2 regions of the Paenibacillus sp. FSL R5-0744 genome follow, and region 1 is predicted to be linked to the other one. Evidence: riboswitches for the same ligand, from Rfam matches in the RefSeq annotation. Region 1 holds a riboswitch; the other holds the start of a gene.
The links. Region 1 has a riboswitch for S-adenosylmethionine ahead of metA (homoserine O-succinyltransferase). Riboswitches for the same ligand answer to the same signal wherever they lie in the genome.
Positions count from the first base shown of each region.

Region 1 (4,219 bases):
GGAACTGATGCAAATTCCGGGTGTTGGAGAAGGCAAGATAGCGCAGTTTGGGGCTGATTGGCTGGCTATAACTACTGCGGTGGCAAGGGAGCATTCCTTCCCTCTAAATTGGGTGCATGAAGTAATTGAAGAGGAGTCTTTCGTCTCTTGGCTTTATAAACAGAAAGAAGTCAAATATAAGAAGCAGCTAGAACGACTGCGCTTGCGGAGGATTTTGCTACAGGGGATCGAGAATGGGTTGGGCTTGGAACAGCTTAAGGTGAATAGTGGAGTGAACCGGCGTGAACTGATTGAAGCGGTAGAGGAGCTAGAAAGAGAAGGTTATTCCGTCGAGAAGCTGATCCATGTAGAGCTTGGCAATATGCCGCAGAATGAGCAGGATGCGATATGGAATGCCTATGTGGAGCTCGGGGATCTTTTCCTAAAACCGGTGTTACATAAGGTGTATGGTGACGATTTTTCCGCTGCTGAAGGATTGGATATTTATTATGAGCGTCTGCGATTGATACGCATCCGTTTCCGTCGAGAGCAGACGCATAAAGTGGGCATGGCGACCAGCTTTTAAATTTGCGCATACCAAAAAGACGAAGGCTTCCTTATACCTTACGGTTACAGGGCCTTCGTCTTGCTTATTCGTCCGGTTCGTTTCATAGCCATTCCTTCTTGCGGAAAACATAGAGCATCCCACAGCCTAAAGTCAACATAACGCCTATAACGCCATAATAGCCATATTTCGTATGAAGCTCGGGCATATGATCAAAGTTCATACCGTAGATTCCGGTAATTACGGTCAGGGGCATGAATATTGTTGTAATCGCAGTAAATACTCTCATAATTTCATTCGCGCGGTTGGCGATACTGGATTGGTATGCCTCTCGTAAGTTGCCCATGAGATCGCGATACGTCTCAAAGGTTTCAGATATTTTAACCGCATTTTCATAAATGTCGCTAAAATATTTCTGCAGCTGATCATCGATCAGACGGAGGTCTTTTTTATTTAGGGTATTGATCACTTCTTTTTGTGGCCCCAGCATTTTCTTCAACCATAGAATTTCACTTCGCAGACCGATAATTTCACTGAGATGTGACTTCTTGGTATGCATGAGGATATCTTCTTCCAGCTTCTCAATCCGAGCTTCAATTCGGTCGCCGACGGAGAAATAGTTATCAACGACAAGGTCAATTAGCAAGTAAAGGAACATATCCGGTTCACTTACTTCTTGCTCCCAGAGCATAGGCTTCAGGATTCGTAGTTCATTGATCTTTTGTTTCGTGACAGTGATGATGTAATGTCTTCCAAGGAATACATTGAGCGCCCGTAGAAAAATTTCTTCATCGTCAAAGCGGATGCTATTTACAACTATAAAGTAGTGACTTTCGTATATTTCGATCTTTGGACGCTGATCCTCTTCGCTAAGGCAATCCTCAACAGCAAGATCATGTAGGTTGAACAAGGGCTGAAGCAGCTCCAAATCCTCAACATCGGCGTCAATCCAATAGAACCCTTCCGTTGGGGGTGTTAGTGTTTCATCAATTTCATCAATAGGTGTAAAAACCCCTGCATTTACCAGCCGGATTTTCATCTGATTTCACTCCTCCTATCCCCAGGTCTTCACTAGGGACTGCTAAATTAAGCACAGAGAAAAAAATCAGCTTGGCCGGCGGTACAATCAATACATAGGGCCAAATGACGTTTCGAGGGCATGAAGAAGAACTGCTCCCGCCGCCGGCAAGCTGATGATTATCCTGTGTGGTTGCTCATTCTGTACACATATTTGCGAGCTCGGGTCGCCTTCCATCCTTCTTCTCACCTCTTCTTTTCGTTCAGGTATGAAATACTTGTCTAGTATAACAACGGAGTATGCCTCTTTCAAGCAAATTTATTGTGATTTTGAGGCTTCTTCAGCATTGTATGGACTTGACGAAAAGGAGGTTCATGATTTAAAGTGAATTTTAAAGTAATTTAATTGAATACAGCTAAATCTTATCAAGAGCAGGTGGAGGGACTAGCCCTATGAAACCCGGCAACCGGCGTGTAAACGCACGGTGCTAATTCTTGCGGAATTTCTGCAGACGTCTAATCGTCTTCAGGAACATTCTGGCAGATGAGAGAGGCACATATGACTGTAGATATGACCTTTCTCGATTTCCGAGGAAGGTCTTTTTATGTTCAGCAAGCCGCAGTGCGGCAAAATAACTAAATTCAGCTAAGGAGTGGAAAGACAATGCCAATTAAAATTCCCGACAGTTTACCGGCGAAAGAAGTACTATCCGGAGAAAATATTTTTGTGATGGACGAAAGTCAGGCTTTCCATCAGGATATCCGTCCACTACGGATTGCTATTCTGAACCTCATGCCGACTAAAGAGACGACAGAGACTCAATTGCTGCGTTTAATTGGAAATTCGCCACTACAAGTTGATGTTACTTTATTGCATCCGCGTTCCCATATTTCCAAGAATACTTCTGCTGAACATTTGAAGAGCTTTTACAAAACCTTTGACGAGATCAGCCACCGCCGTTTGGATGGTTTAATCGTTACAGGTGCTCCTGTAGAACAAATGGAGTTCGAGGAAGTATCGTATTGGGAAGAACTGAAAGAGATTTTTGAATGGAGCAAGGACAATGTGACTTCAACCATGCATATTTGTTGGGCGGCACAGGCAGGCTTATATCATCATTTTGGTGTTCGTAAAGTGGCATTGCCTGAGAAATGTTTTGGCGTCTTCTCTCATACGATTAATCAAAATAACATTAAACTGTTGCGCGGCTTTGACGAGGTATTCCATGTACCACACTCTCGTCATACCGATGTCTCCCGTGAAGATATTGAGAATAACCCAGATCTGCAGATTCTGGCTGAATCCGAAGAAGCTGGTATGTATCTAGTGGCTACAAACGACGGTAAACAAATATTTGTGACCGGACATTCCGAATATGATCCTCTATCCTTGAAATGGGAATATGACCGTGATGTGTCTAGAGGGATGGAGATGGCTTTGCCGAAACATTACTTCCCTAAAGATGATCCAGAACGTACACCTCCAGCAGTGTGGCGTGCGCATGCCAATTTATTATTCTCTAACTGGCTCAATTACTATGTATATCAAGAAACGCCTTATGATATCGACCCGATTGTTTATTGATAATAGCGCTACAATATAAATTAGGAGGCATTAATCATGGATGACAAACTTAGGATTGAAAGTAGACTGGCTCAAATAGGTTCTCAAGAAGATCCTGCCACAGGAGCAATTAATTTTCCAATTTATAATGCAACGGCATTTCGTCATCCAAAACTCGGTCAAAGCACAGGGTTTGATTATAGCCGCACCAAAAGTCCGACCCGTTCAGTGCTTGAGAATGCAGCTGCGGAACTGGAATCTGGAGATGCAGGATTTGCTTGTAGCTCTGGGATGGCAGCGATACAAACGGTGCTTACCTTGTTCGCTCAAGGCGACCATCTGATCGTTTCGCTGGATCTTTACGGCGGTACCTATCGTTTGTTGGAACGGATTATGTCCAAGTTTGGAATCACTGCTTCTTATGTAGACACGAATGATTTGGATGCACTGGAAGCTTCGCGTCGTCCAAATACGAAAGCTGTATTTATTGAAACGCCAACGAACCCACTTATGATGATCACGGATATTGAAGCCGTATGCACTTGGGCACGTCACCATGGGTTACTTAGCATTGTAGATAATACGCTGCTGACTCCATTCTTCCAACGGCCTATAGAATTAGGTGCGGATATTGTAGTTCATAGCGCTACTAAGTATTTGGGTGGTCATAATGATGTACTGGCAGGCCTGATTGTATCCAAGGGTGTAGAATTATCAGCTGAATTAGCTATTCTACATAACTCTATTGGCGCCGTGCTCGGACCAACAGACAGTTATCAGTTGATGAGAGGCTTGAAGACATTGGCGCTGCGTATGGAGCGTCACGAAAGCAATGCACTAGCGATCGCTCACTACTTATTAGAGCATCCAGCGATTGCGGAAGTGTTCCATCCAGGATTGCCTGATCATCCAGGACATGAAATCCAGAATCGTCAATCTTCAGGCAATACCGGTATTTTTTCTTTCAAATTAAAAGATGCCAGATACGTAGAGCCGCTTCTTCGTCATATTCGTCTTATTGCATTCGCAGAAAGCTTGGGCGGCGTAGAGTCACTTATGACTTATCCGGCTGTACAAACACATGCTGATATTCC
Region 1 covers NZ_CP150228.1:1,893,625-1,897,843, forward strand. Annotated here, with positions in the region: gene MKY19_RS08230 (HRDC domain-containing protein) at 1-565, shown strand, start outside; gene corA (magnesium/cobalt transporter CorA) at 648-1,583, opposite strand; SAM riboswitch class I at 1,982-2,112, shown strand; gene metA (homoserine O-succinyltransferase) at 2,226-3,146, shown strand; gene MKY19_RS08245 (aminotransferase class I/II-fold pyridoxal phosphate-dependent enzyme) at 3,183-4,219, shown strand, end outside.

Region 2 (4,219 bases), 3.0 Mb from region 1:
CTAGGTTAGCTTCCAAAGCATAGTTAGTGTTAATCAAGGCAAGATCTACTTCATCCAATTGACGACCTAACATTGCTGCATCTAGCTCGATGATTTTAAGGTTTTTCTTATTTTCAGTGATATCTGCTTGGGTAGATGTGATGTTGGTATCATCTTTCAAAGAAATCAGTCCATTTTTGGCAAGCAGGATCAGTGCACGACCACCGTTTGTAGCATCATTCGGGATGGCAACTTTCGCACCATCAGCCAGCTCGTCGATGGATTTGATTTTTTTGGAATAAGCACCAAAAGGTTCAACGTGAACGGCTGTAACAGAAACTAGATCCGAACCGTTCTTTTGATTCTGGTCATCCAGGTAAGGTTGATGTTGGAAGAAGTTAGCATCCAGATTCTTCTCTGAAAGCTGAACGTTTGGTTGAACATAGTCAGTGAATTCTTTGATTTCTAATTTAATTCCTTGCGCTTCAAGCAATGGAGCAATAGCTTTTAGGATCTCAGCGTGTGGAACAGGTGAAGCACCAACCACCAATTTTACAGGTTCTGCAGATGACTCAGTTGCAGCACCATCTTTTGGTGCATTAGTAGCAGCCGAGTTAGAAGCATTATTGTTATTGCCGCAAGCAGCCAGCACCACAACCAGTGTCAGACTAAAAAAAGTAAGTAGTAATTTTTTCATTTTAAATCCCCCTCTTATCCTTGGTATTTGTATGAATAAGGCTATATATGGACGTACCTTATTTCCGTGTGAAATGTCGTACTAGTCGATCACCGGCCATTTGTAGCAGTTGCACCAGTATGACCATTAAGACTACAGAGATAATCATAACTTCCTTCTCATATCGGTAATATCCGTAACGAATCGCTAGATCCCCTAGCCCGCCGCCGCCTACCATCCCGGACATTGCCGTATAGGAGACCAGTGTAACCAGTGTGATCGTAACCCCAGCGAGCAGACCTGGACGAGCCTCTGGCAAAAGAACACGCATAACGATCTGATTCGTGGATGCTCCCATCCCTTGCGCCGCTTCGATTACTCCACGATCCACTTCTCTTAATGCCGTTTCCACCAAGCGAGCAAAGAATGGAGCTGCACCAATCACGAGCGGTGGAATCGTACCAAGTACTCCAATGGAGGTTCCAACGATGGTTTTGCTAAAAGGAATTAAAGCCACCATCAAAATGATAAACGGTACGGAACGCAAGATGTTTACAAAGAATGATAAGACCGAGTAAATTACTCTGATTACTATACTATTCGATCTTCCCCATAAATACAATAGAATTCCGAGTGGTAAACCAAGAATAATTGTGAACAATCCAGAGAATATTAACATTTGCAAGGTAGCAACTGTAGCATCCATCATTTCTTGCCAGTTTAAGTCTGCGAAATTCATTACGAAATCACCTCCACTTCAAGGCCTTGAGCGGTTAGTTCGGCTATCGTCACAGCGATCGCTTCAGCTGGACCTTCGAACCGAACAATCATTTGTCCATAAGGTACGTCTTTTATCGTTGAGATGGTACCATGCAGAATGGCGAAGCTAACACCCGTCTCACGTACTACATTGGAAAGTGCAGAGCCGTAGGTCTTCTCTCCGAAAAAAGTAATTTTGACGGCCTGAGAGTTGTCCCCAGCAGCAGCGTCAAGCGCCGTACGAAGGGGTCCCTCATTCTGTGATTCACTGCGAATGAAATCGCGAGTGACCTCATGCTGCGGCTTCAGGAATACCTCCGTAACTTTACCTTGCTCAACGATACCACCACCATGAATGACCGCAACACGGTCGCAGATGCTCTGAATCACGTGCATTTCGTGAGTGATCAGCACAATGGTCAGATGGAATCGTTTATTAATATCGAGCAATAGCTTAAGAATAGAGTCTGTCGTTTGTGGGTCAAGCGCAGAGGTTGCTTCGTCACACAGCAGCACATCAGGGTCGCTGGCAAGTGCCCGTGCGATCCCGACCCGCTGCTTTTGTCCTCCTGATAATTGGGAGGGATATTTATCCCGGTGTTCTTCAAGCCCCACTAAGGCAAGCAAATCTTTCACTTTAGTATCAATATCTGCTCTCGAGGTGCCTGTGAGTCGCAGAGGAAAAGCAATGTTATCGTACACCGTCGCAGAAGATAGCAGATTGAAATGTTGAAAAATCATTCCTATCTTGCGCCGCTGCTCCTGCAGCTGGCCTTGGGTAAGCTTGGTTAGTTCAATGCCATCTACCCATACTTCCCCTTCTGTCGGACGCTCCAACAGATTAATGCAACGGATCAATGTACTTTTCCCCGCTCCAGAATGGCCAATAACTCCGAATATTTCACCTTTTTCGATAGACAAATTCAATCCGGAAAGTGCTGTAGCCGCATGGCTGCCTTTTCCATATACCTTTGTTATTCCTTTTAGATTAATCAACGCTCGTCGCCCCCTTTATAATTCACTTATTCCATACAAAAAAAACCTCCGACGATCGATGCAGATCGCAAGAGGCTCTGTGTGTTTATTTAGACAATGCCTTCTCATCTGCCAACGACCACAAACCTTGCGTCATTGTAGGAATTAGCACCATGACATTTGTACATAACGCTAATCGCGCTGTATACAAATCGGTTGCCGGGCTTCATCGGGCCTATCCCTCCGCCACTCTCGATAAGATATAGAGTATGAAATTTTATGTTTGAATTCGTACAGACTTTAATGCAAGCATAAGTATAGTAAGTTTCTTGTTTTTTGTCAAAAGGAAATATCTTGAACGCTTAGGATTGTACACGCTTTGCCTTGCTGATTTCCTTACGCAGCTGTTCATTGCTGTAGCTGAATGCCGCGATTAATGTTTTACAGTTCATTTCAAGGGACTGCTTTAAATCCTCAAGATGGCTATCTAAATCCTCAAGCTGAATTTTGTCATGCAAGCCTTGATGTCGCTGCCATAAATCATCCTGCATTTCGGAATTCATATAATGAATTTCAGCATTTCTGCGCTTGCGTAGATTCTCCAGTGGATCACGATAAGAGTTCTTGATCTGTTCCAGTTGATCCGCTAATGCAGGATGCACATTCAATAACTGAAGTTGACGCAGTACTGTAAAATAAGAAAAGTGCGTTTTTAATTTGGAGGTTTTGAGGTCATAAAAATGATTCAGTACCGTTCCAAGCTTGTCCAGAAGAGAGAACACACGAATAAATCCATCTTTATAAAAATAAACATACCGCGCATAATCGCCTTGTTCCACTGGTGACATATCGTCCATATAACCAGCGATTACCGATTTCCGGTAAAAAGCAGCTGCGAACCAGCTTTGCTCCAATTCATCCAATGAGGAGATCAGTCCACGTGTCCAAATCTCCAGCTTGCGGTATTCATGGTCATTATCCTCATGAGCGTTCATTTCCTTGCGCAGTAAGGCTGCAAATGTGGCCATGTTCTCCATCGCGTCAGCCAATACACCGCTGTTCTTTCGAGGCGGCTCTCCAAGTATAACCCGCAGCATATCCCAGTCCTCCTAAAGTTTTGTCCAGCACCACGATATACCGATTTCCACTTTATTATTCCGCAGGTAAAGCGACTCTATCCACGGTGGGAACTTTCTACCAAGGGTGTTACAACGGTGTCATTGGATTCGTTGGATTTTTTTCAACAACTACATTTCTCGCGCGATTCAGCTGCCAGACTCTTACACTCATATAACATAAGACACCAAACAAACTAGCGATCAACAAAATATGAGCCAAAGCGGCAAATATGTACAATCTTTCATTATCTAGTGTGTAAACAACAGCAGCTCCACTAAATACCTGCATCAAGCACAGCAGAACAGCCGCTACGCCAAGAGCTCTTAGCTCTGGGTAATCCTTATGTTTCCAAAAAGCTAAATGTCCAAGCACCGCAGTAAGAATGAATAAGATCAAAGCCGCAATCCGGTGCGTAAAAACAATACCTACTCCCCCGGAAAGCTCGGGAACCCATTCACCGTTACAGAGCGGCCAGCCAGAACATCCACCGCGCGAATCCGTATGACTAACAAAGGCTCCAATATAAACAACAACATAGGAATAAAAGGCCGTAAAGCAGGTTAAATTGCGGAAAGCCTTACTGACGGGTTGCTTCTGAAGCTCCATCTTAGGATCGTACTCACCTGCTTCATGTCGCCTTTTAGTTCCTAGAGCCAGCATTAGAGAACTTGAAAAAGCGATCAAAGAAAAGCCCATATGTAGTGCCATTAC
Region 2 covers NZ_CP150228.1:5,769,917-5,774,135, forward strand. Annotated here, with positions in the region: gene MKY19_RS25485 (MetQ/NlpA family ABC transporter substrate-binding protein) at 1-676, opposite strand, end outside; gene MKY19_RS25490 (methionine ABC transporter permease) at 735-1,394, opposite strand; gene MKY19_RS25495 (methionine ABC transporter ATP-binding protein) at 1,394-2,410, opposite strand; SAM riboswitch class I at 2,512-2,651, opposite strand; gene MKY19_RS25500 (Cthe_2314 family HEPN domain-containing protein) at 2,752-3,486, opposite strand; gene MKY19_RS25505 (heme A synthase) at 3,596-4,219, opposite strand, start outside.
Region 2: linked by a shared signal. The riboswitch ahead of MKY19_RS25495 (methionine ABC transporter ATP-binding protein) and the one ahead of metA (homoserine O-succinyltransferase) in region 1 are both predicted to bind S-adenosylmethionine.